DNA from 2 places in the Corallincola holothuriorum genome. Region 2 is predicted to be linked to the other one. Evidence: predicted binding sites of a transcription regulator. Region 2 holds the regulator's gene; the other holds the start of a gene.

Region 1 (15,622 bases), on a different contig from region 2:
GTTCAGCCAAGCTTTTCTCTTCCTCAGCGGTCAGCATAGGAATGGCGTTGACCATACGCACGTAGGACTCAATATTGCCCGACGGTACGGTAAGTGCCATTGACTGAGTTGATGTTGTCATGTGTACCTCTTACTCAAATCTTCATGTCTGTGAGCTTATACGCCCAGGATCCAGACGAGATCGAATTCTGATCCATTCGATAAGACCCGTCAACCACTAAGAAAGTTTCATTCGATGTTCAAGCAGGTTCGATATGCGCAATGTGACGTTTAACAGATATGTAAGCGCCACACAGCCCCAGTAGTGACGAAAGCAGCAGCAGGAACAGTGCTTCGAGTAGGCTGATACCGGTGAGTTCAAAACTACTTTGGTAAAGCCCCGATAGGTATTGAATGGCGTCGGCTAACCACCAGATGATCAGTGATATCGCGATCCATGAGATCATCGCGCCGACGATCCCGTACCAAAGACCGGTATAAAGGAAAGGGCGCTGAATGAAACCGTCGGTTGCGCCAACTAGTTTCATCACTTCAATCTCTTCCTTTCTGCCCATAATCGCGAGGCGAATGGTGTTACCGACAATCAGTACGACGGAGACCAATAGCAGTGTTGCTAGCGCACCAAAGGAGTCTTGGATTAAGGCGATAATGGCATCTAGCCGCTCTAACCAGTCAATATCCATTTTTCCCATATCCACTTCCCGAGCAGACTCGAGCTTTTGCAGTAGCGCCCGGGCTTCATTAGGGCCACGGTTTGCCAGCGTCGGTAAGACGACAACCACAGCAGGCAGCGGATTACGATCAAGATAAGCAAGCGCATCGCCAAAGCCTGATTGCAGTTTAAAGTCTTCTAAGCCCGCGTCTGGCGATATCAGGGTGACGCTATCGACTTCAGGATGCAGGCCGATACGATGACTAAATGCCCGTTGCACTTCTGGTGAGAGATCTTGGCGCAAAAATAGGCTGATCTCGGCGGCGTTTTGCCATGCGCTACTTACCGCCACCGCGTTTTTTTGCAACACATACAGCGCCGCTGGCAGTGACAGGCTGAGTCCCAGTACCGCCATGGTCATGAGAGAAGCGACGGGCGTGCGCCATAAATCGCCCAGCGCGGCAATCGATTGGCGTAAGTGATTGATAAAGAAACTACGAACCTGCTCTGCAAAGGAGAGCTTTGGTTTCATGCTATTGCTATCGGCACGCTCCTTAAATAGCAGACTCATAGCAGCTGTCCTCGATCATCTTGAAACAGACCATCATTAATCAGTTGGCCGTTGCGCAGTGTCAGCGTACGGTATTTCATTCGTGCGATAAGCCCGAGGTCGTGGGTGGCGATAAGTACGGCAACATCCACGCGGTTGAACTCTTCAAATAACTTAAGAATTTCGGCCGAGAGTTCTGGGTCCAAATTCCCGGTCGGCTCATCGGCGAGCAGGATGGGCGGTTTGTTGACAATCGCTCGGGCGATGCCGACCCGCTGTTGCTCACCACCGGACAACTGTAACGGTAGGTTATTGATTTTGTTAAGCAGACCAACTTTATCAAGCGCAGCCGAGACTTTGCGTTTCATCTCTTTATGGCTGTGACCAGCGATCACTAAAGGTAAAGCGACATTATCAAATACACTACGATCAGTAAGTAAGCGGTGATCTTGGAAAATGATGCCGATATCTCGGCGCACCAAGGGGATCTGTTGCTTCTTTACTCGGCTCAAGCTGTGGCCGTTAATAAAGATCTGGCCATTGGTCGGCTTCGCCAATAATGCGATCAGTTTCAGCAGGGTGCTTTTACCTGCGCCTGAATGGCCGGTTAAAAAGCCCATCTCCCCTTTCTGCAGATGAAAGCTAACATCTTTTATGGCGTGGTGACCGCCAGGGTAGAGCTTATTAACGTGGTCGAATCGGATCATTGCTGGCTGCTATCAGTTATTAATCTTCGTCGCTGAACAGGGCGTCAACGAATTCATTAGCATTGAATGTTCGCAGATCTTCAATCCCTTCGCCGATACCTATGTAACGAATTGGGATCCCCAACTTGTCTGCCACCGCAAAAATGACGCCACCTTTGGCTGTACCATCCAATTTGGTGAGCGTGATGCCGGTTAGTCCCACGGCTTCATTGAACAGTTCCGCCTGGCTGATCGCGTTTTGGCCGGTACCGGCATCGATGGTGAGCATCACTTCATGGGGAGCTTGCGGATCGAGTTTCTTCATCACGCGGACAATTTTTTTCAGCTCCTCCATCAGGTGCGCTTTGTTTTGCAAACGACCGGCCGTATCAGCAATTAGGATATCTACGTTACGCGCTTTTGCGGCTTCCAGTGCATCAAACAGGACCGACGCTGAGTCCGCTCCAGTATGTTGGGCAACGACAGGGATTTCGTTCCGTTCACCCCATACCTGAAGCTGTTCGACCGCGGCGGCGCGGAAGGTGTCACCCGCAGCCAGCATCACTTTTTTGCCTTGTGCCTGGTATTGCTTAGCCAGCTTGCCGATGGTCGTGGTTTTGCCGACGCCGTTGACGCCGATCATCAGGATCACAAACGGACCCTCATTGGCGTCCGTATCCAGTGGAGAATCAACCTTGTTCAGTAGCCCGGCCATCTCTTCTTTCAGTAAGCCAAGCAGCGCATCGCCATCTTTCAGCTGTTTGCGATCCGCTTGATCGGTCAGTGAGTCGATGATCTTCATTGTGGTATCGACACCAACATCGGCTAACAGTAGTTGTGTTTCCAGCTCTTCAAATAGCTCATCATCAATTTTTTTGCCGAGAAACAGGTTGGCAAAACTGCTGCCTATCTGGCTGCGGGTGCGCATTAAACCGCGCTTTAAACGGCTGAAAAAGCTTTCTCGGGTCGGCTTTTCTTGCACTTCAGGTTGCGGAGTGGCAACAACGGGTTCCGTAGCCGGCGACGCTTCTGCCTGCGTGGCTTCGCTTTCGTCCGCAATTATTCCGCTAGCTTCTGCGGCTGTAGCTTTGTCTGCCAATTCGGTGGTGACAGGCTCCGACGCCTCGGTTTGTTCGGGGGCCGCTATCTCTTGTTCGGCCGCAGCCGCAGCCGCATCTGCTGTCTCTGTTTTAGCTTTCTCTTTACCAAACCAGGACAAAAAGCCTTTTTTCTTCTCTGCCATGTTCAAACCGTAGTAATTACTCTGATAATGCCGGGATCTAGCGACGGGTTGCACGTTACACTGGCGTTACGCCGTGTTCGCACTAAAATGCGCCGAGATATTAACATAATTTAACTTTATATAGGGTGGTCAGCGATGGCGAAACAAGCAAATCGTGCGCCCACAGGGCAAATACGGATTATTGGTGGTCAATGGCGTGGCCGTCGCTTACCTGTGCTATCGGGGGATGGGCTACGACCGACTACTGATAGGGTGAAAGAAACCCTGTTTAACTGGCTGATGCATGATGTCAGAGATGCGCGTTGTTTGGATCTGTTTGCCGGCAGTGGTGGACTTGGATTTGAGAGTTTGTCGCGCCATGCTCAATATACTTTGTTGATTGAAAAAGCGAAGCCGGTGGCGCTGCAACTGGAAAAAAATTTAGCGACATTAAAAGCCACCAGCGGTGAAGTGAAATGTGCTGATGCATTGACGCTACTGGCGCAAAAGCCACCGCAGCCGTTTGATATTATCTTTATCGATCCGCCATTTCGTCAGGGGCTACTGCATGATCTCTTTGCGCTGATTGAAACAAATGGTTGGCTGGCGAAAGATGGCATGGTTTATCTCGAAACTGAGCAGGAGTTGGTACTTCCTCCTTTGCCGCAGGCCTGGCGTTTGTACCGGGAGAAAACCGCTGGCCAGGTGGCCTATCGATTGTTTCAGAATCAAGATGAAGGATCTGTTTGATGTATAAAGTGATGCTGCCGTTGGGTTATCTCGTCATGTTGGGCGTTTGGGCGGTGTTTTTCAGTAACTTCTGGCAACCTTTTGCTGGAAACCTGTGTCTGGTGATGAAGCTGGTCATGGGTCTGGTGATTATGATGCACCTCATTCAACTGGCCGTTTTTAAGGGGATTTTAGGGAGCCAGTTAAAACTTAGCGGTGCTGCAATCGTCGATATTATGCTGTTTGGCGTGTTTGCTTTGTGGCGTCGCTGGAACCAATTGTCTGCAGATAAGCCAGTTAAGGCTTCTTTTGATTAAGTCAGTGAGAGCCTAAATAACTCACTGACTTATTTAAAACACTAGTTACTAGTTGCCGTTGCCAGTTTTTTCGCTGCTGGCAGCGCGTCAAACCCAGCCAGTAGAGTTTCTGTGGCAAACTTGGCGGGCATCGGTTTGGCGTAAAAGAAGCCCTGCAGGCGGTGACAGCCAGCCTTACTCAATTTTTCAGTTTGGGTGGTGGTTTCAACCCCCTCCGCGATCACTTCCATTTTCAGCGTGGTGGACATGGCGATAATTGCTTTTACGATCGCCATATCTTCGTTGTTGCAATCAATTTCGTTGACGAAAGAGCGGTCGATTTTTACCTGATCGATCGGTAAGCGACGCAAGTAGCTTAGCGATGAGTAACCCGTGCCGAAGTCGTCAATAGAGATAGACGTGCCCATCTCCTTGAGTTGGGTTAGGCGTTCAGTATTGAGCTCGATATCGCTCATGACAATGCTTTCTGTCATCTCTAGCTCGAGCAAAGATGCGGGTAGGTCCGCTTCCCTTAATGCTGTTTTTATCCGTTCTACCAGATTGGTTTTCTTGAAGTTAAGCGCTGAGACGTTAACCGCGACGGGGCAGGTGATCCCCATGTTTAACCATTCGCTGGCTTGGTGGCAGGCTTTGTGTAATACCCAATTATCAATATCGACAATCAGTCCAGATTCTTCTGCCAGCGGGATGAATTCGGCCGGGGAGACGATACCGTGTTTCGGGTGATCCCAACGCACCAGCGCTTCGACGCCGATAAATTTCCGCTGTTGCACATCTACTTTCGGCTGGTAAGCGACTCTGAGTTCATTGTTGTCGATAGCTTTGCGTAACTCGTTTTCCATCCGCAACCGCTGCAATGCTCTGGCGTTCATTTCACCGCTATAGAACTGGAATCGACCTCGCCCTTTGGCTTTGGCGTTATACATTGCCGTGTCAGCATTTTTTAGCAGCGAGTCGATTTCGTCGCCATCATCGGGGTAGATAGCGATGCCGATACTGGGGGTTACTACCACCTCATAGCTGTCCACCACCATCGGCTGAGAGATACTTTCAATCACGCGGCTGGCGACGCGAGCGACATCTTCGTTTTGTGCCACTTGCGTCAAGCAGATAGTGAATTCATCGCCACCAAGGCGCGCCAGCGACATATCTTCTAATCTATCTACGCCGCGCGTCAGCAGATCACCGGGACGTAGGCGGGTTTTTAGTTGTTCAGCGACGCGATTCAGCAGTTTATCGCCGAAGGCGTGACCTAGGGTATCGTTAAAGCGTTTGAACTGGTCGAGATCGATAAATAGCAGTGCGGCCTTCAATCCTTCACGCTTGGCTTGCGCAATACTACGCTGCAAATCTTCGTTGAACATCTGGCGGTTCGGTAGGCCAGTCAAGTTATCGAAGTAAGCCAATACTCGCAGGCGCTCTTCGTTCTGTTTGAGGTGCTCTTCGTTACGCTTTAGTCGTTCCTCATTGCGTTTTAGATCGCGGAAGGCGCGACTGGCGCGCAGCATATAACGCACCCGCTGGCCAAGGATCTGCCAGGTAATCGGCTTGGCCAAGAAATCGGTTGCACCACTTTCATAGGCGCGATTGATTGAGCTGAGATCATCTGAAGAGGTCACCATCACCACTGGTACATCAGCGCCCAACGGTGATTGACGGATAACTTCACAGACCTCATAGCCGGAAAAATGAGGCATGCTAACGTCTAGCAGCACCAGATCAGGGGAGTGCTGTTTATACATCTCCAGGGCTTGTTTGCCATCGGCCGCCTCAATGACTGTGATAACTTCACGTTCCAGCGTTTCCCGCATCATCAAACGAATGGTGATGTCATCGTCGCACACCAGTACAACGGGTTTCTCTGTTAGTGGTGCGGGTACAGCATGCATTTAAGGCGTCCTAATTACGTCACTGAGAGCATCGATAGCTTGAAGATAACATTCCTCTAATCCTACCAGTAACGCTTTACAGGAGGCTAGATCCCCGTCACGGGCTGTCAGCTCTATTTGATGACTGAGCTGTTTTAGGCGTTTAGCGCCAACATTGGAGCTGAGCGATTTGATGGCATGGGCACAAGCCGCTATCTGTTGGCGGTCACGGTTATTCAGTGCTTGTTTTAATTCGCTCAGCTTGTTGGCAACCTCTTCTTTAAAGGCACTAAAGACACGGTTGAGGATATCGCTACCTGTTTCCTGCTGGATCTGACGGATATTATTAATCGCTGCCATATCAACAACGTCGTCACTGTCATTTTGCTGTACTGCACCAGCGGGTGCGGCAGACATTATCTGTTCGTGGCTATGTAATTCCGCAGGCAAAAACTCTTCTAGTGCATCATAGAGCTGGCGCAGTGTGAGTGGCTTAGTCAGATAGCCATTCATGCCACCCTGCAAACAGCGCTGGCGTTCGGTGTCCATCATCCCCGCGGTCACTACCAGAATGGGGGTTGCAGGCTTGTTGGTTTCAACTTCGAATTGCCGGATCTGCTTTGCTGCTTCATATCCATTCAGTCGGGGCATCTGCCAATCCATCAGTACCAGATCGACGGGGTGTTGTTTGAACGTGCTGACCGCTTCTCTGCCGTCGGCAGCAATGAACACCTGGCAGCCCATCATTTCAAGCATTGCGCGCAGCACTTCCTGATTGGCGAACGTGTCTTCCGCGACCATGATCGATGCGTTAAAGCGATTCATTACATCGCTGTTGTCTCGGAAGCTGGTCATTCCCTGCTGGCCGGGGATAGGTTGATTGGTCGCGATACTTAAGGCGATATGCAGTGTGCGACCGTCAATTGGTTTAGTCAGACGTTGGCAGTGCCTCAGTTCATCACTCAGCTGTTCGGTAGCGATTGGCGTGAGTAAGATTAAGCGGCGCTGTGTTTGCGTCGGTAGGCTAGAGAGCATCTGGATCTCTTCCCGCCTTAGCAGCTGAATATCAGCAATGACACAGTTTTCACTGCCCGGTTCGAGCAGAGCGGCGAGCAGCGGCGTTTCACCTACTGGGCGAGCGTGGATGCCGAGTAGTGCTAACTGGCTACTGACCATCGCCTCGACACCGGGTGAACACAGCGCGGTACGGACGTCACCTCTGATGGCTAAATAGTTACCTGAGGTTGGTCCGTTATTGACGTTAACCAGGGGCATTAAGATGCTAAAGCAGCTGCCTTGATCTGGTGTTGACTCGACAAACAGCTCACCTTTCATCAATTCCACCAGCTGCTTACAGATCGACAGACCCAAACCTGTGCCCCCAAAGCGGCGGGTGGTAGAGACATCGGCCTGAGAAAATGCGTCAAAAACGTGATCTAGTGCTTCAGACGTCATACCGATGCCACTGTCTTTAACGCTGATGCGTATCCCTTCGAGCTCCTGAGTGAGCACGACGTCGACTTCCCCCTCCTGAGTAAACTTCACTGCGTTGCTGACTAAGTTGGCAAGGATCTGGCGTAATCGGTTGGCATCGCCAATGACTAGCTCAGGTAAGCGGTGGTCGACAATATAGTTAATCTCAAGCCCTTTACGTTGTGCCTGATCCGCAAACAGGTAGCAGGTCTCAGAGACCAGCTGTTTAATATCAAACTGCAATTGTTCAAGTTCAACTTTACCCGCCTCAATTTTTGAGTAATCGAGCAGGTTGTTAATTAACCCCAATAGCATCTCGCCGGATCTATGGGTGGTGATCGCGAAACGTCGCTGCTGTTCGCTAAGGGGGGACCGCAATAACAGCTCTGTCATCCCCAACACACTATTCATCGGTGTGCGGATCTCATGACTAATGTTGGCTAAGAATGCGGTTTTTGATTGATTGGCTTCTTCTGCTCTTTCTTTAGCGTCATTTAACTCTTCAACGGTATGCCCCAGCTGCTGGTTGAGTTGCACCAAATCGTCGGTGCGAGCGGCAACTTCCCTCTCTAGCGCTTGTTTTTGCTCATAAGCGAGGCGTGTTTTCGCCCGTTGCTTCTGCCAGAAATGCCACACTATAAAACCAAGCATCAAGGCATATAAGGTATATGCCCACCAGGTTCGCCATGGTGGAGGTGTGATGGTGATGTCTAGGGTCATGGGGGGGCCGTCCCAGACGTTAGGGGAAAGAGCGGCTTGAACGATTAAAGAATAATGGCCTGGAGCTAGGTTGGTGAATGTCGCTCGATTCTGATCGCCGATCTCTACCCAGTCATTGTCAAATGGTTCTAATCTATATCGATATGTTACTCTTTTGGGGCTCGCAAACTCTAACGCAGAGAATTCGAAAGAGAGCAGATAATCCATATAGTTAAATGTAATATTTTTTAAGTTGTGAGTAGCGACGTTGAACTCTTGTTTACGATTCAGTCTGTAAACATTGGTTAAAACAATCCCTGGCGCTCGTTTTTGTGCTGTCAACTGAGTTGGATGGAATCTATTATATCCTTTGTTTCCACCGAACATGAGTTCGCCATTCGAGGTTTTAAATCCTGCACCAAAGTTAAAATCATTATCCTGTAAACCATGAGAACGACTGAAATTATTCCTATGTAAAGTAAAAGGATCTATTTGTGTTAATCCTTTATTACTGCTTAGCCAAAGTTGATGCGAGTCATCAAAAACTGCAGAATAAAATTTATAACCATTTAAATCCAAATTGGAACTTATTTCCTTGTAGCCATCTATTCCTAGTTTTCTTGATTCTGGAGGCCAAACTAATATTGAGTTTTCGAAAACAATCCACAGGTTGGCATCATTGTCTTCGACTATCTCTGTAACGAATCCTCTAGAGCTATTCGATGAGCTCTCAATTAAAAACCGAGTGAAATCTTTAGTTTCAGGGTTGTACCTATTTAATCCGCTATCAGTGCCTATCCACAGTTCGCCACTGCTATCTTCGTATATCTCTAATACCTTGTTGCTATTTAAAGACTGGTCTTCTAGCTCGTCATGCTGGAAACGTTGAAAGGTAAGACCATCTTCATTGAGGGCATTTAGACCACCACCGAATGTACCAATCCAAATTTTTTCATTACTGTCTATGAAAATTCTAGTGATGGCATTACTACTTATTGAATTATCGTCTGATGGTGAATTTTCAAACTGTTTAACCTTTCCTGATAATAGGTCTATTTTTTCTAGTCCTTTAGAGCGTGTCCCGAGCCATAGAACATCACCTTGTCCTTTAAGACACATGATTCTTAATGTGTTTTCTTTATTTGGGCTAATAAAATCATACGGCTTAGGATATTTTTCTCCTTTTGGATGTCGAGCTAGTCCATCATATGTCCCAATCCAAATGTCATTATTTGTTTCTGCAAAACTAAATACGATATTATTAGATAGACCTCTATTAGTATCTGTAGTTTCAAAGTTGTTTTTAACGCCAACATAAACACCAGAAAAAGTACCTACCCACATAATCCCTGTATGATCTTGATATATATTTAAGATCATGTTTCCAGATAAACTGTTATTTTGAGTAGGATATGGCGCTATTGCGTCGATTTCTTCATCATAGACAGCTAATCCTCGTTCCGTTCCAATCCAAACAGTCCCATTAAGATCTTCAAACAATACGCGTATCAACCCGTCTGAGCTAAGTCGACTTGTATTGACTAATTTAAATTTACCATCTTGAGCTAGAGTATAAATTTGATGGTTTTCGCTTCCGATCCAAATTATTCCATTCTTATCTTCTAATAGTGCGGTTACTTTTATTGGTGTATCTATTCCGTTGATTTTTCCTAAGAGAGGAAAGTGTTTAATATGACCACTGTTTGGTGAATATCTTACTAGTCCATTGCCATCTGTTCCTAGCCATATATTTCCTTCGTGATCTTCAGTAATAGAGAGTAGGGTGTTTTCTGATACGAGTTGCTGTAATGCTATTGAACCGCAATCAGTGTATATTCTTTCTAATGTGCTGAAACAACTAAGTCCTCCGCCATCAAGACCCAGCCATATTTTTCCTGAGCTATCAAGGAATGTTCTCCATAAATATCGTGATTTACTATATTGAGGTAGAGGATATCTAGAGAATGTTTTTCCATCTTCGTTTATTAGATTTAATCCGTCAGCAAAAGTAGCTGCCCAAATATTTTCGCTTTCCGTTTCTTGTATTATATCAATAACATTATTTGCAGAGATTGAAGTGCCATCTTCTTTGATGTTTGTAAAGGTCTTTGCTTCATTCCCGTTTAATCTTATCAAGCCATTCTGGGTGGCGAGCCAAATAAATCCTTTTCTATCTTCCAATAGTTTTTTTATTGTTCTTTGAAATACTTTATCATTGAGCTCAGCTAGTGAAAATTGATAGCTTTCTGGTGAATTGGATAATACTGCTTTGTTTGTTAAACAAAGCAGTATGAAAATGAGGTATTGAAAAAATCGTCCAACATAATATTTTTCGTTATTCAACAATCTCATTTTTATTTTTCTCTTAGGTTGTTATTGATGTGGTACCCAATTTGAGCTAACAACATAGGAACGGTGACTATCATCTATACTGGCTTGATATAGATTACCAACCTGCCACTGGTTTGTTACCTGCCACTGGTTTGTTACCTGCCACTGGTTTGTTACTTGCCATTGGTTTGTTACCTGCCACTGGTTTGTTACCTGCCACTGGTTTGTTACCTGCCACTGGTTTGTTACTTGCCATTGGTTTGTTGCTTGCCAAAGTGGCAAGTCTGAACCGTTTATGCCAAACCGGCCTTGCTCGTCTTGAAAAGCTGGGCCTTGAAAGTGCTCGGTATCAGCTATATCTGCAGTTATATTCAAACCTTGATTCGCGCAATCTTGCGCTTCGCTTTCAATCGCATTTTTGGCATTTAGGTAACCAGCACCTTGCTGAAACACGCTATAAATCGGTTCGCCATTGTCATCTACAGCAAAAGCCGATGTCGCAATCAGCCGGCATTTTACGGTATCTGGCGTTAATGTGGGATCGGCACTTAGTAAAAGTGCGGCAATGCCCGATGTTACGCCGGCGGCTTGTGATGAGCCCGATACCATCAAATGATTGCCAAGCTGATATTGCGGGAATTGTTGTGACAGTGCTGTGATTGGTTCAACGATCCCCAACATATGTCCACCGGGTGCTACGGCTTCTGGTTTCACAAACGCTTCATGGGTCGGCCCTGCAGATGAGAAGCTAGCAAGAAAATCATCGGAGATATCATCGGGGGTATAGTTATCACTGACGGCGCCGACCGTCATCACATAAGGTACGTTACCTGGCACACCTATGGTCATCGCCTCTGGACCGTTGTTACCAGCCGCTGCCACAACGAAAATACCGGCTTGCCAGGCCTGCATCACCGCTTGGTTGATTGGATCGTCCCAATAGTAAGAGGAGGGGGGAGCACTGAATGATAGGTTGAGCACGCGTATGTTGTGCTCATCTTTATGGTCGATGACGAACTGAATCGCTCGAATAACATCCAGATAAGTGGCTTTGCCCTCGACATCAAACGCTTTAACAATAACCAAATCTGCATCGGGAGCCACACCATGGTACGCGCCGGTAAAGGCACCCTCGGCTGTACTTTCCAGGCTGCTGGCGATCATTGAAGCAATATGGGAGCCATGACCATTCTCATCTAATGCGCTGCCTTCGAGATCCTGAATGGCATCATAAGTGGCTAGAATACGGCTTTCCAGTTGGGTGTTTTGACCCAAACCGCTATTGGCTGACCAAATTCCCGAATCGATAACGGCAACAGTGACTCCGGCACCTGTATTGCCTTCGGAATGGACTTGGTCGGCATCAATAGGATGAGTGTAATAGCTGTTTTCGACACTGTTATCTAAGCCGTCATAGCCGGTAACTAATTTGGTTTCGCAACCTTCTGCAAACCCAGCTATCAGCTGGAAGTCGGATTGCTCAGCGATGTTGTATAGCGGTTCGTTATTGACGAAATTGAGTTGCAGGTTGACTTGACCATCGCTAGGGATTTGACGCGCCAGTGCGGTTGACAACATCTGCTCTGAGGTTTGCAATAAACTGCCACTTGGCATCTCGGCTTCATCCAGCTCCTCATATAACAGGTCACCAAAAGTGATACTGGTCAGTTGCCCATAGCTTTCCGGCCAATTGAAATCGATTTGCGACAGCGTAATTGGCTCGCTTCCCATATTGAACAATGACCAGCTGATATGGTCTTGCTCAATTTTCAGGATATGGTCGCCTGTGACACCACAACCCGTTACCGAGTCCAGTGTTGCAACGCCATTGGCCTGGATCCGTCTTACCAGACTGGATTGGCTCAGGGCGTTTATCTGTTGCTGCGTCAGTTCCGCACCCACTGCATTGATCACATCCAACTGGTGAGTGACTTTGCCGCCAAGATCAGTCACCAGTTTGGCGAGTTGTTCAGTGTCTTTCCCCTGGATCAGTACTTGACTGGTGGGGGCGGTAACGTCGACCGCTTGATGATTTTGGTACACCGCATATGTGCTAAATGCGGAGAAAACAAAAGTGGCTGATATAAACAGCATATTACGTAGTGAACGCTTTTTGCTGTTGGAACTGTGCTGCGTCATTTTTACTGCCTTTACAATGGTTAAGTGACTGGGTTATGTGTCCAGACTTCTGTTAATCCATTGTCAAACGGCCGGGCGAGCATCTCTTGTGTGAGTCATCCGACTGCCCGGCTGAACGACTGGTCACAAAATGTCCCGCATTATTATGCAAATGTTATGCAAAAGTAAATAACATGATGTTTTATAAGGAAAATCTTATTCTGGTTTTGTGAAATAATTGTGACAATCTTGGTTGGGGGAGAGGGTGACAAATAAAAGGCGGCTTAGCAAAGCTGGAGCCGCCTTCTTGTCGACAGGCATGAGTTAGGGTTTGTTTAACTCTTGTTCCAGGCGGTGGCTGATCGCATCTGGTGAGCTAGTGTGTTGGGCCAATAGTGCATACATCACAGGCACAATGAGCAGGGTAAACAGTGTGGCGATCAAAATGCCAGCGAGTACCACTACACCAATAACAAAGCGGGTTTCGCTACCGGCACCGGATGACAACACCAATGGCAGTGCACCAAAGGCGGTGGTTACCCCGGTCATTAGAATGGGACGCAGGCGCTGGCCGGATGCTTGCAGCAAGGCCTCATCAAAATTCATTCCTTGATCACGTAGCTGATTAGCAAACTCAACGATCAGGATGCCGTTCTTCGCGGCCAGCCCCACCAGCATGATGATACCTATCTGGCTATAGATATTGAGCGACTGGCCAAATAGATAGAGACCAATCAAGGCGCCCATCATGGCTAAAGGCACGGTCAACATAATGACAATGGGGTGAATATAGCTTTCGAACTGTGCTGCCAACACCAGAAAGACGACAATCAGTGCCAGCATAAACACAAAGTAGATCGAGGCTCCTGATTCTTGATAATCCTGGGATAGGCCTTTGTAGCTGATCACCGCATCACCGGGCAGCACCCGATAAGCCAGCTCATCCAGATAGCTCAGTGCTTCGCCTAAGGTGTAGCCGTCTGCCAGATTGGCTTCAATAGTGATTGAGCGCATACGGTTGTAGCGATTCAGGTTGCCAGCGTCAGCAAACTCTTCAATATTGACCAAACTAGATAGCGGGATCAGCTCTTTGCTGTAATCACTGCGCACATAGATATTGGTCATATCCGTTGGCGCGCTTTGATCTTCACGGTTACCTTCGAGGATCACATCATACTCTTCCCCACGATGTTGGAAGGTGGTGGCGATACGGCTACCCAACATGGTTTCCAATGTACGACCTATGGTTTCCACTGATACGCCTAAATCACCTGCGCGTTCGGTATCTATGCGTACCTGCAGCTGTGGCTTGGTCTCTTTGTAATCGTGGTCGATACCGATTAAGCCGGGGTTGTTTTTTGCTTCGTTGATGAGCAGATCACGCCAGCGAGCCAGTTCATCATAGTCGCTACCGCCAATCACAAACTGTACCGGTTTACCGGTACCGCCACCCAGTGCTTGGCGCATGACTGGAAAGGCGCGGATTCCAGCAAGATCACCTAACTTGCTTCGGGCTTCCCCCATCAGCTGCCAGGCGCTTTCCCTGTTGGCCCAATCTTCCAATACGATAATGGCAAAGCCACCAGAAAAATCTTGGGTTTGCCCCCATGCCCGTGGTGTGCGGATCAGCAGTCGTTTCACTGAGCCGCGTTCTACTAACGGCATCAGGCGCCGTTCTACTTCGTCCATGTAGCTCTGGCTGTAATCAAACGTTGCGCCTTCTGGTGCGCTAACAACAATGAAAAAAGCGCCGCGATCTTCTTTTGGAGTGAACTCCCCTGGTACCTGTTTAAGCAGCCAGGCACAGCTGATCAGCGCAGCGAGAATCAATACCAGGGTCAGGCTTGGTTTATGGATCGAGGTGCGCAGCGCGCTGATGTAGTTATCACGAAACTTATTCAGTGCTCTGTCTACCTGGCGAGTTAACCAGCCAGGCTGCTCGTGCGGCACAAGCAATTTTGAACACATCATCGGTGAAAGGCTGAGCGCCACTAAGCTGGAAAATGCCACGGCTGCACTCATGGTGACAGCGAACTCGGTAAATAGCTTGCCGAGATCGCCTTCGAGGAAGGTGATAGGCATGAATACCGAGATCAATACTAGCGTGGTGGCAATGACCGCAAAAGAGACCTGGCGTGCCCCGAGAAATGCTGCAACTAAAGGGGATTCCCCTAGTTCTATTCGACGATGGATGTTTTCCAGCATCACGATGGCATCATCTACCACCATACCAATGGCGAGGATCAAGGCTAACAAGGTCAACATATTAATGGTGTAACCGAGCAGATAAAGCACGATAAAGGTGCCCATCAATGACACCGGCACCGTCAGCGCCGGGATCAGCATGGCACGCGCGCTGCCGAGAAACAGATAGATAACGATCACGACCAGCGTAATGGCGATAAATAGGGTTTGATAAACCTCTTTCACTGACTGCTCGATAAAGACTGAGCTGTCGTAACTGTTGATCAGCTCCATCCCCTCCGGCAGGGTGCGGTCTACTTCGATAGCCATCGCGCGCGCCGCACGTGCTACCGACAGGGTATTGGCAGTGGATTGTTTGGTGATCCCGATACCCACCATGGGTACGCCGTTGCCACGGAATGATAGCCGCTCCTCGGAAGCGGCCAGTTCGACCTTGGCAACATCACTTAAACGCACGAGATAACCGTCGTCACCTTGAGTCAGTACCAGATCCTGAAACTGTTCTGCGGTATTAAAGGCGCGCTGCACACGCACGGTGAACTGGCGATCCACCGATTCGACACTACCGGCAGGTAGTTCGACGTTCTGTGAGCGCAGCGCATCTTCAACGTCGTTCACTGTCAGGCCTCGGGCAGCCAGCGCTGAGCGATCCAACCAGATGCGCATAGAGTAGTCACGGCCACCACCAACGCGGATGCGGGCAACGCCATCAATGGTGCTGAAGCGGTCGACTAAGTAACGTTGGGCATAGTCACTGAGCTCCAACAGATCC
Region 2 (15,622 bases):
ACTGTCACCGATGTGAAAACTCAAGTTGGCCGCTGCGCCTGCGTTCAAAGTGACGCCGCTTGCTCCAATTACACCAGTGTTGCCAGCCCCTTGCTGTTGGGTGCTTGAGTCATCAAAACTACCATTGAGATAGTCCAGTTCCCAATTGGCTGCAGAGTCCGACATGATTAATACGATCGCTCGGCGAATATGCAGTTTATTGTTGCCGGCGTCGGCACTGCCACATAGGCTGCCGGAACACTGCGGGCCATTAAACAGGCCATCGGCAAGGTTGAAGCCGCCACTATTTGCGTAGTCTAAGAAAGGCTCGTCAGTTTCTCTGATGAAGCTTTCGTCATCATCTCGCCAAGCCTCGCTCATATCGACAAACCCTGTGACTACGCCGGGCTGGCTAAAGCCTGCGTTGACCGAGGCGCCAGCGGCAATTGCGGTGCCGTCAGCCTCATCAAATATGCCGTTGCCGTTGTTATCGAAGAAAGTCTCGTGACCCACGGCTGATGCCAGAATGGTAACGCGATGGTCGGTTGGGCGTGGATCAGTACTGGTCCAGGTGGCTTGGCAACTGCCAGATAGCGTTTGGCAGCTTGGGGTGATCTGACCTGCTTCTGCGGTAAAGTTAACCGTTGTGCCATCTGGGGCCGGATTATTGAAACTGTCAGCCAACCAGACAGTTAAGGTCACTGTTTCGCCGTTATGGCGCCATGCTTCTGGGTTGAGAATGTCAGGGGACAGAGTGAAGCTGCTTTGTTCTGCCAGCCCGGTGTTTATGGTCAATAGATCTGATTGGCTCTGTATGATGTCATTGCCTGTGAGTGGACAAGCGGTGGCATCCTGTTGTGTTTGGGCGGTGACCCTTACCGGCGTCGGCACATTCCCTGATTGCACTTTTGTGGTAACCAGACCTTCTGAGTTAGTCAGTCCTGACTGTTGGCTTAGGCTTAAGCCCCCAACCTGAGTATCCAGACTGAAGCAGACTAGACGCTGTGGTAGTAACGAGCCCTGACTGCCTTTGACTAAAAAAGTGACGGTTGAGCTTTCCTGATTGCCTTGTCCACCGGTACCTTTGAGTACGATCTGCTCGGGCTCAGCGGAGACAAACTCAATTGAGCCCAGGGCTTCTGCTTCAATGGTGAGGGTTGCCAGAGCGTTCAGCGTGCTTGAACTATTACTGACAGTGGCAAGTAAGCTGTCACTGATTTCGCCGCCACTGGCACAGCTTTGATCCTGAAAAGTCGCTTGTGCCCGTCCTGCGATGGTTTGTGCGGTGGCATCTAAGCTGGCTTTACCATCTGCTGAGCAGCCGGAAGTAAAACTGACTGTCGCAGGTTCCAATAGGGCGCTAAGGCTACCATCGTCCGCCATTTCAACTAAATCTACGGTGAGACCCACGGTACCGCCTGCACTGATGCTGTCAGTGGCTATACCAACCACGCCATTTTGAAAACTGGCCGGATCGGCTTTGTCAGGCCAGTATCCTAGCAATATGGTGTCGCCGTCGCCGATAGCGTCACGAGCAAGGATCTCATAGCTGAGGCTGGCAGATAGCGTTAAGTCGTCGACTGATACTGTGGCTATCGCTTGATCTGCACCGAGATCGGTGTCCGTTCCGGTTAGCGTCACTTCCGCCTGACCGTTCGCTGCGGTTAGGGCGGTGAAGGGGGTTAAAGTCCCTAAGCCTGCAGTGAAGCTGATCACCTGATTTTCCAGCGGTTGGCTCTCGCCATCTAACAAGGTTGCCCGTAGCTGTACGTTGCTGCCGGCATTAAATCTATTCACCGGCGTGCCGCTATCCAGCATCACTATTGCTAGGCTAGGACTCTCACCGCCGCCGATATCACCAGTGGAAGTGAATTCATAAACAGCTTGCTCACTAAGCTCACCAGTCGTTGCCGTTGCGGTTGCTGCACCAACGCTGGTGTCATCACTGCTTACTAAAACGTTGGCGATACCATTGGCGTCGGTCAGGCGAGAATCGCTGGCCAAGGTTCCCAAAGGGGCGCTGAAACTGACGATAGTATCGACAACGGGACCATCATCGTTACTTAGGCTGGCTTGCAAACAAAAGCTGCTACCAGCGACAAAACTTGGTGAGGTCGGTGACAGGCAGTCATCGGCAAGGATGGTGAGTTGTAATGCTTCGTTTGTACCGCCACTGGCGTTGACCTGAAAATTACTTGATGCAGTAAGGGTCTCTTCGCTGCTGCCATCAACGGACTCCAGTGTGGTGCTCGCGGTGAGAGTGCCGGCCCCGGTGACGCCGGTGGTTAGCAATTGCACCCTGGCTTTTCCGCCACCGTCGGTGAGGGCTGAGCTGGCGCTGAGAGAGCCTAACGAACTGCTGAAATCGACGATCTGGCCGTCGATCCCTTCGCCATACACATCGACCACTTTCGCTTCAAGCCAAGCGGTTTCGCCAGCGGTCAGAGTATTTGTGCTATCACCTTCACTGTTCCTGAGGGTTAACTCAAGCTGGTTGAATTCGTTAAAGTCGCCATCGCCGGAGCTGCCATTGCAGGCGACTAAAGAAAGTAGGGTACACAGAGTAAACAGGTAACGGGAAAGTGCTTTGCTTATCATATTGCCCGGGCCTTATTTGATTGTTATTTATCTTCACTCGCTTCGGCCAGCTCCCGCAGATAGCGGAAGAGTTCTCTGGCTGATTTCGGTGGTTTATTTTGTTGTTGTTCTTTCTTTGCTTGTCTAACGAACTGGCGCAGTCGTTGCCGATCGCTGAGTGGATAGTCAGCCATCCATTGGTTAATGGTTTCATCGCTACCGGAAATTAACTCGTCACGCCACTTTTCCAGGCGATGAAAGAGCGCATTTCCCTGCTGATGGACACTGTTCAGTTGTTCGATCGCTTGGCGGATCGCGTCGGCATCGGCATGGCGCATCAGCTTACCAATCAGTTGCAGCTGGCGGCGATAGCCCTCTCGAGTGTTGCGGATCCGTACAGCCAGTTTCACTGCATCAGCCAGTGACTCTTCTAATGGGATTTTGGCTAAATCAGCTGGCTTTAACGTGGTCAACTGTTCTCCCAGTTTTTGTAAAGCAAGCATTTCTCGCTTCTGCTGAGATTTTGAGATCAGCTCTTCGTCTGGCTGATTTTTGTCTGAGGTCTTACCCATGAAGATATTGAACTGTTTTTTTAAGGAAGATGAGTAACCTATACCACATGGATCACTGATCTATCCAGTCAGAAGCTGAGAGTTGAGGCCGATTGCAGTATTATGAGGTTAACGATACCTCAGATGGCGGAATTTTTGTGCAGCAGGACGAATTTGAACAGCAGTTACCCATATTAAAGCAAGCCGTGGAAGATGCTTTGGCGTTGGCTAAGTCTGAAGGCGTGAGTGGTGCCGAAGTGGCTATCAGCCGTCAACAGGGGTTGTCGGTGTCGATGCGCAAAGGTGAGGTCGATACGCTGGAGTTTAACCAGGATGGTGCGCTCGGGATCAGTGTCTATATGGGGCATCAGAAAGGATCTGCATCTACCTCTGATCTCAGTAAAGAGGCGTTGTCTCAGGCGGTGAAAGCAGCCGTACATATCGCAAGTCATACGTCTGAAGACCCCTGTAATGGTCCTGCTGATAAAAGCTGGTTAGCGACAGAGGTACCGGATCTGGATCTCTATCACCCACAAGCGATGGATGTGGAACATGCGATTGCGGTGGCAAGCCGTGCAGAAGCGGTTGCTCTGGCCCATGACCCTCGCATCGTCAATAGTGATGGTGCCACTTTTGGTACGCACAATGGCACCCGGGTTTACGGAAATAGCCATGGCTTTCTGCATGGCTATCGAAGCTCGCGACATAGCTTGAGCTGTGTGGTGATCGGCTCTGAAGGCGAACAGATGCAGCGAGATTATGGTTATTCTGTCGCCCGAGATCCGGCAGCGTTATGGAGTGCAGAAAAGGTTGGCGAGGAAGCCGCCCGCAAGACCGTCGAGCGCCTTGGTGGCCGCAAACTGGATACCTGCAGTGTGCCTGTATTGTTTTCGCCCGAGATGGCGGGTGGCTTTGTCAGTCATCTGGTAGCCGCTATATCTGGCAGTAACCTTTATCGTCAATCCAGCTTCCTGCTGGATCAGCTGGGCGAGAAGATATTCCCTGAGTTTTTCAATATCACCGAACGTCCGCATTTGCCAAGGGCACTTGGTAGCAGTCCATTTGATTCGGAGGGGGTTGCCACTGTTGAACGCGATATTATCAGTGATGGTGTATTGCAGAGCTATCTGTTGACCAGCTATGCGGCTCGCAAAATGGGAATGGCGTCGACCGGCCATGCTGGCGGGATCCACAATTGGCAAGTGGCCAGTACCGATGGTGATCAAAAAGCGTTGTTGCAAAAGATGGGCAAAGGCTTGTTGGTGACAGAAGTGATGGGGCAGGGCGTCAACATAGTGACTGGTGATTACTCCCGTGGTGCCGCTGGCTTTTGGGTCGAAAATGGTGAGATCCAGTTCCCGGTGGAAGAGATCACTATCGCTGGAAATCTTAAAGATATGTTCCAACAGATCGTCGCAGTGGGTAACGATGTCGATTATCGCGGCGCGATGCACTCAGGCTCTATTCTGCTGGAGAACATGCGGGTAGCGGGTAACTAATCGGCTATGCATGACAAAGGCTGTTGGCAGCAGCCTTTGTCGGTAACGCTGCCTCTAGCGGCTAGAGCAATAACCAGGTGGCAACACCCAAGAAAGCGAACAGACCGACGACATCGGTAATGGTGGTGAGCACCACGCCACCGGCCAGTGCAGGATCGATATTCATTCGCTTCATTAGCAGTGGGATCATTACACCACTGGCTCCAGCACAAACCATATTCACCAACATGGCAAACGCGATCACCGCCCCGACTCTAATATCCTGTTTCCATACTGCGACTACTGCGGCGATCAATAGTGCCCAGATCAGACCATTTAACAGCCCGATTAATGCTTCTTTGCCTAGCAGCCAGCGCGAGTTGCTGTCACCAATGTGGCCTAATGCCATGCCGCGGATCACCAGTGTTAGGGTCTGACTGCCGGCGATCCCGCCCATGCTGGGAACGATGGTCATCAATACGGCCAATGTGGCCATCTGCGCTAAGGTGTCTTCAAACAGGTTACTGACAAAGGCCGCCATGAGTGCGGTCAGGAGGTTGATCCCCAGCCATACTGTACGTCGTTTGGTACTTTTGAGGACTGGAGCAAAGGTATCTTCTTCATCATCCAGACCCGCCATGCTCATCATTGAGTGTTCTGCATCCTCGCGGATAATGTCGACGACATCATCAATAGTGATACGGCCCAGCAGGACACCTCGGTCATCAACCACGGGCGCGGAGATCCAGTTGTAACGTTCAAACATCTGGGCAACCTCCGTTTCCTCCATGTCTGCAGGGATCTTTTCTGCCCCCGTGTCCATCACATCGGCAATGGTGGCGCTGGGGTTGGCGGTAACTAAGGTGGTGAGTGAAACTTGCCCAAGTAACTCGTCTCGAAGATTAACCACATAGAGGTTATCGGTGGCTTCTGGCAGTTCGCCTTTCAAACGCAGGTAACGCAATATCACATCGACAGTGACATCAGGGCGCAGAGTGACGGTATCCGTATTCATGATCGCGCCAGCGGTCTCTTCAGGATAGGAGAGGGCGGCTTCAACCCTGTGCCTGTCCTGCGCGTCCATTTGTGCCAAAATTTCGCGATAGACGCTGTCTGGGAGACCCCGTAACAGGTTGGCTAAGTCATCGGTATCCATCCCTTCGGTGGCCGCAGCGACCAGTTCCGGGTCCATTAAGCGGATAATGCTGTCTTTTACATCTTCCGACAGCTCTTCGAGGATCTCGCCATGCAGATCAGGATCGACCAGCTGCCATAGGACCGCACGGCCCTTAGTGGGGGTTGACTCAAACAGAAGGGCGACATCAGAAGGATCCATCTCCTGCAAAATGCGGCGAACATGGATAAACATGCCGCTATCTAGGGCACTTTTTACCTCTTTTAATTTTTGTTGGGTAAGGTCTTGCTCTAAAGTTTCAGCCATCGCCTTAAGCCCTCCAATCGATTAAAAAAGTTCGATAGCGGAATTGTATCGTAACAACCAGAAAAATAGAGAGAATTTTTCTTTAACAGGTGAGGATTATTCGTTTTCGTCGAATCTGTCATTGATCAGGGACTCAACAGCATCCAATGCCTGCTGTGCTTCATCCCCTTCGGCAACGACCTGGATCTCTTGCCCCATACAGGTTTCCATCATCAGCAGTCCCATGACACTGGCGGCGGAAGCGGATTTTCCTTGATGCTCAATCATCACTTCGGCATCAAATTTGTTGACCAGCATGACTAACTTGGTTGCTGCGCGGGCATGCAAACCCAGTTTGTTTTTTATCAGTAGTTTCTTTTCAATGCGTTGTGTCATAAAGACTAATGACCTAGTTCTCGGTGACGGATCTGAATTTCGTTACGTAACTCTTTGAACTGTTTTGCCAATGTTTCGGCAATGAACACAGAACGGTGTTGTCCACCGGTGCAACCGATAGCGACGGTTACATAGCTTCGATTGTTCAGTTCCAGATGTGGCAACCAGGTATTGAGTAAGTTGTTTATCTGCCAGATGAATTTGGCCACGATAGGTTGGCGGCTAAAAAACTGCTCAACAGGGGCATCTAATCCGGTCATGGGGCGTAGTTCTGGTTCCCAATGGGGGTTGGGCAAGAATCGTGCATCAAACACATAATCAGCGTCTTGCGGAATACCGTATTTAAAGCCAAAGGACTCAAATACTAAAACCAGATGGCGATCAGCATTGCCTAGTAACCGTTCTCGCACCAGATCGCTGAGCTGATGTATCGACAACTGAGAGCTGTCTATCTGAAGATCGGCACGGGAGATAAGCGGTTCAAGTAAGCGCTGCTCTGCTTCAATCGCTTGCTCCAGAGATACACCATGTTTGGAGAGTGGGTGGAGCCGTCGAGTTTCGCTAAAGCGCTGGATCAATGCACTTTGCTGCGCATCCATAAACAGAACCGTACAGCGGCATTGCTGACATAAAAGGTCGAGAATTGTTTCCAGCGTATGAGGGTCTTCGGGCAGGTTTCTGACGTCAATGCTGACGGCGATATCGCTATAGTGCCCACTTACTTGAGCAACCAGTGTCGGTAGCATGGCTACCGGCAGGTTGTCGACACAGTAGTGACCTAAATCCTCCAATACGCGAAGCGCAACACTTTTGCCTGAGCCTGAGCGGCCACTGACAATCGTTAGTTTGGGTTTTGCGGCCACGTCAGTGCTGGTCATGAATCGGTGATAATTTCGTATAATTGTTGATCGTTAGCGGCACAACGGAGCTGTTTGAGGACTTGTTTATCTGACAATTTGGCGGCGATAGCCGACAAGGTCTTCAGATGTTCCTGACAACTCTGTTCTGGAACCAAGAGGGCGAAAATCAGATCCACCGGTTTGTTATCAATTGCATCAAAGGCGATAGGCTCATCGCACTGCAATAACACGGCGACTGCTTTATTGGCGTTAGTGATCCTACCGTGGGGAATGGCAATGCCGTTACCTATACCGGTACTGCCTTTCTTTTCACGTTCTAGAATACTTTCGAAAATGGCTTTGTGGCCATGTTCTGGCAAGTGTTTGGCTGCCAATTCACTGGCCATTTCTAATATTCGTTTCTTACTTGAACCATGGACTGCACTTCGGGTGCAGTCCAGGCTAAGTATGGATGATATATCCATAGACATCTCTAGTGAGCATTTAGCTTTTCTTTGTGTTTTATTACTTGCCGATCGAGTTTATCGATCAACGAGTCAATAGCTGCATACATATCACGATGCTCTGCATTCGCAAAGATCTCTCCACCATTTAGGTGCAGTGTGGCTTCGGCTTTTTGGGTTAATTTCTCAACATTGAGGATCACGTGGACATTGTTGATGTGGTCAAAGTGGCGCTCTAATTTACTAAATTTTCCGTCGACATACTCTCGCAGAGAGTCTGTTACTTCTACATGATGGCCGGTAAGATTGATTTGCATAGACCTCATCCTTATTTAGTTTTATTGCCTGCTATAGCAGGCTTTTTCGCTGATTTGACGGTGGAATAGACAAGGATTCCCGATACTTCGCAATGGTTCTCCGCGCTATCTGAATTCCCTGATCTGCCAGTAGGTCAGCAATCTTGCTATCTGACAAAGGCTTATTAGGGATTTCTGCCGCCACAAGTTTCTTGATTAACGCTCTAATTGCCGTTGAAGAACATTCTCCGCCACTTTCAGTACTGACATGACTGGAGAAGAAATACTTGAGTTCGAAAATACCCCGCGGGGTATGCATATATTTTTGTGTGGTTACCCGAGAGATGGTGGACTCGTGCATATCAACCGCTAAGGCAATATCATTGAGTACCATTGGCTTCATCGCTTCATCGCCGTACTCAAAGAAGTCGCGTTGGAACTGTACGATACAGTTGGCGACCTTGAGTAGGGTGTCGTTACGACTTTCCAGACTTTTGATGAACCACTTCGCTTCCTGCAGATGAGAGCGTATATATTGACTGTCAGTAGTGTTCTTTACCGTCCGGCTCATCGCTGCGTATTGCTGATTTACTTTCAGCTTGGGTACCGAGTCAGGGTTTAGCTCAACCACCCAACGTCCAGCTTTTTTCATTACCGACACATCGGGGATTACATATTGCTCATCACCGCTGATCACTGCGCTGCCGGGGCGCGGATTCAACGACTGGATCACCCGCAGAACTTCACGTAGCTGGTCTTCTTTCAGTTTGGTCTTGCGCATCAATTGGCGATAATCCCGGCTGGCTAGCAGGTCAATATACTGACCAATAACCTGGCGGCACTCTTTTAGCCAAGGTGTCTCTTTGGCAAACTGATTGAGTTGTACCAGCAGGCACTCCTGCAATGTGCGGGCACCTACGCCAATAGGGTCGAACAGTTGTACTCGCTTAATGACCGCTTCTATTTCATCAAGTTCGATATCTTCCTGCCCTAAAGAAGCAAGAATATCGTCGGCGGTGACCGTCAGGTAACCCGATTCATCAATCCCATCGATTATCGATGTCGCAATGGCTCTGTCGACATCTGTGAACGGGGTTAATTGCATCTGCCATTCCAGATGATCTTGCAACGACTCTGTGGTTTCGCCTTGATAGGTAAAGTCGGCGTCATCACTGAACGAGGAACCTGAAACGGGCGCTGCTGAAAGGTGGTCATCCCAGGTTGTATCGGTAGGCAGTTCTTCATTGATTTGTTGTTGGTTGAGCGCCTCAGATGTTTCCATGGCTGCATCTTCGCGCTCTTCCGACTGATTATTTTCAGCATTAGCCGTGGTTTGTTCCAGCTTGTCAGTCGCGGTATGGCTTTCACCATTAACTTGCTCACTGGTTTCTTCCGCTTCGTTTTGCTCGAGTAGCGGATTATTATCCAGCGCTTCTTGGATCTCTTGCTGAAGGTCGAGCGTCGACAATTGCAATAGCCGGATTGCTTGCTGCAATTGCGGCGTCATGGTGAGTTGCTGACCTAAACGTAACTGTAATGACGGTTTCATCTACTTCCGTGACATTTAAAATAATGCTGTTGCTGTCATCGTTAATCGGCACTCAAAAGAGCCCGATGTATCAACGCTGGTTACTTACACTATAGCCGGAATTGTTCCCCGAGATATACGTCTCGTACCTTTTGGTCGGCTAACACTTGTTCCGGTTTTCCTTCGGCGATTAACTCTCCGTGGCTAACGATATAAGCATATTCGCACACATCGAGTGTTTCTCGCACGTTATGATCAGTGATCAATACACCGAGACCACGGTCTCTTAGGTGTTGAATAATCTTTTTTATATCTGTGACTGAGATAGGGTCTACGCCAGCGAAAGGCTCATCCAGCAGCACGAACCTAGGTTCCACAGCCAGCGCTCTGGCTATCTCTACTCGACGGCGTTCACCACCTGACAGTGACATACCTAAGCTATCTCTTATGTGAGTGATGCTAAACTCTTCTAGCAGATGTTCCAAGGTTTCCGTGCGCTGTAACCGGCTTAACTCTGGACGGGTTTGCAGTACTGCCATGATGTTGTCAGCGACACTGAGTTTACGAAAGATGGAGGACTCCTGTGGCAGGTAACCGATCCCCTTGCGCGCTCTGATATGCATGGGTGAAAGGGTCACATCTTCATCGTCAATCGTGATGCGCCCTTTATCGTTGGGTACCAGTCCAACCACCATATAGAAGGTGGTTGTTTTACCGGCCCCATTCGGTCCCAATAAGCCAACTATTTGGCCATCATTCAGCGCTAAAGAGACATTCTTAACTACCTGTCTATCTTTGTAGCTCTTGGCTAATTGACTGGCTTTCAATGTCGCCATGGTTTATTCCTTACTTTCGCCGAGCTGTTGTTGCAGCTGTTCGGGGAGAAAAATGGTTGTCACGCGATCATCTTTATCTGTGCCACTTTCTGCGACCATTTTTTGTTTGGCGATATCGTAATGAATAGTTTCGCCTTTCACGACGCTGTCTTGCTGCGTCAGTACCGCTGCACCAGTTAATTGGATAGTGTTATCTGCTAATCGGTAACGGATCTCTGCAGCTTCGGCATGCATTTTTTGACCACTTTCCAAGACCTGACTGAACTTCGCTGGTTTACCGACTGCGATGAGCACCTCTTTTCCTGCGCCCGCGGATTGCTCAACCTGCAAAGTGTCGGCAAAGATCTGTAATGTGCCTTGATTTACCGTGACGTCGTCAAAGAAGGAAATAATGCCTTTTTGAATATCGATACTTTGGCGTTTTGCATCCACGCGGACTTCTTTATTAAAGTCACTTTCAACGGCGCTTAGGGAAGCCGATGTGGTCAGCAATAAGCCGACTAAGCTGAAGGTGAATCTATTTTTAAGGTTCATAGGTCGCTTTTACATCATTTAGCACTTCGATGTGCTCTTGTTCGACGTTGCCCTTTAATCCAACTCCATCGAGTCGGTAGCCAGGCCCTTTTACTGTGACTGGTTGATCACTGCTGACATCATTGGTTGTCAGGTCTATGTCAACATAATCTGTCAGTAAGGTATTGGTTTGATTCTGTGCTGTTAGCATGGTGATCACAACATCTTCTGATAAACGCAGTAGGTTGTTTTGCTCTAATTCACCATGGCTTGCGTTTAAGGTCCAACCAGAACGCTTACCGCTTGGGTAGACGACTAACTTGGGCGCATCAAATTGCGTGAGAGTCATCGAACCATTGTAATACTTCATGTTGCTGGCCCAGATTTGATTCTCTAGCTGACCCTCTTGGTTGTAAATCCTGCTGCGCAGTGTTTTGGCCGTATAGTCAGGCCGCTGTTGTCCCTGATTCTCCGCATTAATATCGATCTCGGACTTTAGCAAACTCTGATAGTAGTAGAGCCCTATGGCAGCCCCAAACAGTATGACGGTAAAAAGAATAACCCGGTTCATATGCTCAAACCTTGGCTTGTCTCTAATTTGTCTTGTGCTTGCAAAATTAGATCGCACACCTCTCTCACTGCTCCTCGTCCACCGGGGATCACGGTTTTATAGTGGCTAAAGCGATGGAGCATGGGGTGAGCATCTTGCACGCTGATGGCGAGTCCGACCTGTTGCATCACCGGGGCATCAACCAGATCATCGCCAATATAAGCGCACTGCTCTGGCGTTAAGTTGGTCGTGGTAAGAAGGCTGGAGAATGCTTGCACTTTGTTATCTTGGCCTTGGAAAATATGAGCAACACCCAAAGCGGTCATGCGCTGTTCAACGATATTCGATTGTCTACCTGTGATGACGGCAACCGCGACGTCTGAGGATTGCAGTGCTTTAATGCCATACCCATCTCGAGTGTGGAAAGCTTTCAGTTCTTCGCCATCGTTGCCAAGATAAATTCGGCCATCGGAGAACACGCCGTCAACATCGCAAATCAGTAGTCGAATTCGCGCTGCTTTTGCCAAGATGTCGGCTTTAACATGGCCATAAAGTGTCTGAACGGTTTCTGTCATCACTTCTCTCAACATGCTTCTTTGGTGCGCTATAGCCAAGCTTAGCGTAAGTTACTGAATAAAAGGATCTGGTAACCGATAAAGCAGGCAGCTAATAGGCCGCCTTCCCATTTGGCCAATATCCGTTTACCACGCCAGCCATAACAAAAAATGAACAGCAACACCGTTAACCCAATCATTATCGGTATATCGCGATACAAGGCTTGCTCGTCTATTTTACCTGGTGCCAATAGCGCTGGCATGGCAAGTACAGCAAACAAATTGAAGATATTTGAACCGATAATATTACCCAGTGCCAAATCGCCTTCATTTCGCAGGGCGCCGGCCACACTGGCGGCTAACTCCGGCAAGCTGGTGCCAATGGCGATGATCGTTAAGCCAATGACTAGATCACTGACACCAAAATAGTGGGCCAGTTCAACCGCGTTTGTGACGAGTAGCTCACTGCTGCCTAATAACAGTAGAAGTCCAATGGCCAGCCACAAGATGGCTTTGGCTGTGGGAAGATCGCTTGGGATCTCTGCTTCAGCCTCCGTAATCAGGGGATCTCCAGCCTTGGCTTCCTGCATCGATATACGCATCATCAAACCAGTAAATGCAATCAGACCGGCAACTAACAAACAACCATCAATGATGCTGAGGTTGAGATCGAGAAACATCGCACTGACACCAAACGTGATTAGCAGCAAGAGCGGGAACTCACGTTTGAGAGTGGCAGAGGATACTTTCAACGGGCGTACTAAGGCGGTAATTCCCAATACCATGGCTATATTAGTAATGTTGGAACCTAATGCGTTACCCACCGCCGTGTCGGGGTTGCCATTCAGGGAGGCCGATGCCGCCACGAGCATTTCTGGCGCAGAAGAGCCGAAAGCGACAACAGTTAAGCCAATGACAAGGGGGGATATTCCAAGGTTTCGAGCCAGCCCGGCTGCGCCATAGACAAATTTGTCTGCGCTCCAAACCAGCACTATGAGGGAAACTATGACAATGAGAGCCGGAATTAGCATAAGGTTTTAATCTTTGACCGTTGATAAAAGATGCAAGGAAAGCGCCATTTTGGTGGCAGAGAGTGACATTTTTTTAATGATATGTCGAACATAGCAATAATCAGAAACAGTTTTTTGAATAGTTTTCGATTTGGTCGCGAGACGTAAAAAGGATACAATCAGCGGCCCGCTAAAGGGACAATGCGGCCAACTGGCCCCGAGAGTCGGTAGAGGTTATGGAGCATGGCAACTGAAAACGTTGTTGATATACGCAATCTTACATTTCGTCGTGGCCAGAGATTTATCTATAAAGATCTGAATTTGACCATTCCCCGTGGCAAAGTGGTTGCCATTATGGGGCCTAGTGGTATCGGCAAAACGACCCTCTTGCGTCTGATTGGTGGCCAACTAACACCGACTAAAGGCGAGGTGTTGTTCGACGGTGACGACATTCCAAGCATGAGCCGACACCAGCTTTATGAGGCTCGGAAGCGGATGAGCATGCTTTTTCAAAGCGGCGCTTTGTTTACCGAGCAGGACGTTTTTGACAATGTGGCGTTTCCTATTCGCGAACACACTGCCCTACCAGAAGAGTTGATTCGTTCTATCGTATTAATGAAGCTTGAAGCTGTGGGGTTAAGAGGGGCTAGGGATTTGATGCCGAGTGAGCTCTCTGGTGGCATGGCGCGCCGAGCCGCACTCGCTCGGGCAATTGCATTAGATCCTGACCTGATCATGTACGATGAACCGTTTGCTGGCCAGGATCCAATTTCTCTGGGAATATTGGTTAAGTTAATCCGGTCACTTAATAGTGCATTAAATATGACGTCCATTGTGGTAACCCATGATGTGCCGGAAGTGATGAGTATCGCCGACTACGTTTATATTATTGCTGACCAAAAGGTGATTGGTCAGGGCACACCAGAACGGATTCGACAATCAGAGTCGCCGCTGGTACGCCAGTTTTTAGATGGTGCCCATGATGGTCCTGTGCCATTTCATTTTCCTGCGAATAGTTTTGCAGAGGATCTTAAGGGAGTTGATCCGAAGTGATTGAGAGAATTCGTCTCTTAGGCGTCGGCGTATTGGATAGTTTGGCGGGCGCAGGCAGGGCTACTTTATTGTTGACCGCTGTGCTGTTCGGGCGTTTTTCTATACGCCGTGGCTTTCCACTGCTGATTAAGCAGATTTATATCACCGGCGTTTTGTCGATGTTGATTGTCTTAGTATCAGGGCTGTTTATTGGCATGGTACTGGGATTGCAAGCCTATAATGTATTGGTGGACTACAGTGCAGAAGCCAGCATTGGACCTATGGTTGCTCTAGCCCTTTTAAGGGAACTTGGCCCTGTGGTTACCGCACTGCTGTTTGCCGGTAGAGCGGGTTCGGCCATGACCGCTGAAATCGGTTTAATGAAAGCCACTGAGCAGCTCTCTAGTTTGGAGATGATGGCTGTCGACCCGTTGAAGCGGATCGTCGCTCCTCGCTTTTGGTCTGGCATCATTAGCATGCCGTTATTGGCATTGATGTTTAGTAGCGTGGGTATTTTTGGCGGCTACCTTGTTGGTGTAGAGTGGCTGGGAGTTGATAGTGGCACATTTTGGTCGGTGATGAACTCTTCCGTTGAATGGCGGGAAGACATTGGCAATGGAATTATCAAGAGCGCAGCGTTTGCGCTGGTAGTGACCTGGATTGCGGTTTTCAAGGGATATGATGCAGTGCCTACTTCTGAAGGGATAAGTAGGGCAACCACTGAAACCGTTGTTCATTCTTCGTTAGCGGTGCTAGGACTCGACTTTGTCCTTACCGCGCTTATGTTCGGGTAAATGGATGCAAAATAGTAAGCGTTTTGATCAGCGTAAAATCGAGATATTGGTTGGCTTTTTCGTTCTGACCAGTTTTCTGGCGCTACTTATGTTGTCACTGAAAGTGGCAACCTCTGAGTTAAGTACCAGCACGAACTCGTACACGCTGTTTGCTAAGTTCGACAATATTGGTGGTTTGAAAGTACGTGCGCCGATTAAAGTTGGTGGCGTTGTTATTGGTCGGGTGGCTTCCATTGCCCTTGATCCAACAGATTGGGTGCCTGTGGTGGAGATGCGTTTAGATGCTGACTATAACCGCTTTACCGATTCTACATCCGCATCGATTTTGACATCTGGACTGCTCGGCGAGCAGTACATTGGCCTGCAGCCAGGCTTTGAAGAGTTTGAAGAAGAGAGTATCTACTTAGCCGATGGCGATAAGATCCCAGATACCAAGTCGGCACTGGTATTGGAAGACCTCATTGGGCAGTTTCTCTATAGTCAATCCAAGTAGATAGCGAGCATGGCAACAGTGTATTCAATGATATTTAAACTTACTTCCTTTTTATCAGCATGGTTACTGCTGGTTACTGCTGCTGTCGCTGAACCGCTGCCAACGGAACTGAGGGATGATCCTTTTAAGCTCGCGCAAGCAGTGTCGAAGCGAACCTTTGGGCGTATTAATACTGAACAGGAACAGCTGCTTGCACAGCCTGAATTGCTTAAGGAGATTGTGCGCGAAGAGCTCATCCCTTATGCCGACTATCGTTTTGCCGCATATAAAGTGATCGGTCAGAGTGAATTGAAAAAATCATCCAAAGAGCAG

What was found. The regulator sigma-54, encoded in region 2, starts transcription at its own class of promoters, with help from an activator protein. The targets are predictions, from matches to a motif close to GTTGGCACGNNNNTNGNNT.
Region 1: DU002_RS06550 (S8 family peptidase) is a predicted target of sigma-54. The motif match lies at 12,812-12,830, and genes of this name have one in related genera.

Annotation. Positions count from the first base shown of each region.
Region 1 covers NZ_QPID01000003.1:221,508-237,129, forward strand. The annotation lists gene rpoH (RNA polymerase sigma factor RpoH) at 1-121, opposite strand, end outside; gene ftsX (permease-like cell division protein FtsX) at 240-1,223, opposite strand; gene ftsE (cell division ATP-binding protein FtsE) at 1,220-1,909, opposite strand; partial or broken gene ftsY (signal recognition particle-docking protein FtsY) at 1,929-2,870, opposite strand; gene rsmD (16S rRNA (guanine(966)-N(2))-methyltransferase RsmD) at 3,267-3,860, shown strand; gene DU002_RS06535 (DUF1145 domain-containing protein) at 3,860-4,156, shown strand; gene DU002_RS06540 (putative bifunctional diguanylate cyclase/phosphodiesterase) at 4,198-6,045, opposite strand; gene DU002_RS06545 (hybrid sensor histidine kinase/response regulator) at 6,046-10,539, opposite strand; gene DU002_RS06550 (S8 family peptidase) at 10,570-12,666, opposite strand; gene DU002_RS06555 (efflux RND transporter permease subunit) at 12,970-15,622, opposite strand, start outside.
Region 2 covers NZ_QPID01000005.1:62,179-77,800, forward strand. The annotation lists gene DU002_RS09415 (Ig-like domain-containing protein) at 1-2,577, opposite strand, end outside; gene yjgA (ribosome biogenesis factor YjgA) at 2,601-3,128, opposite strand; gene pmbA (metalloprotease PmbA) at 3,221-4,606, shown strand; gene mgtE (magnesium transporter) at 4,668-6,026, opposite strand; gene DU002_RS09435 (HPr family phosphocarrier protein) at 6,123-6,401, opposite strand; gene rapZ (RNase adapter RapZ) at 6,407-7,279, opposite strand; gene ptsN (PTS IIA-like nitrogen regulatory protein PtsN) at 7,276-7,725, opposite strand; gene hpf (ribosome hibernation promoting factor) at 7,734-8,021, opposite strand; gene DU002_RS09455 (RNA polymerase factor sigma-54) at 8,053-9,549, opposite strand; gene lptB (LPS export ABC transporter ATP-binding protein) at 9,639-10,364, opposite strand; gene lptA (lipopolysaccharide transport periplasmic protein LptA) at 10,368-10,898, opposite strand; gene lptC (LPS export ABC transporter periplasmic protein LptC) at 10,888-11,448, opposite strand; gene kdsC (3-deoxy-manno-octulosonate-8-phosphatase KdsC) at 11,445-12,002, opposite strand; gene DU002_RS09480 (calcium/sodium antiporter) at 12,044-13,012, opposite strand; gene mlaF (phospholipid ABC transporter ATP-binding protein MlaF) at 13,235-14,044, shown strand; gene mlaE (lipid asymmetry maintenance ABC transporter permease subunit MlaE) at 14,041-14,817, shown strand; gene mlaD (outer membrane lipid asymmetry maintenance protein MlaD) at 14,822-15,310, shown strand; gene DU002_RS09500 (MlaC/ttg2D family ABC transporter substrate-binding protein) at 15,338-15,622, shown strand, end outside.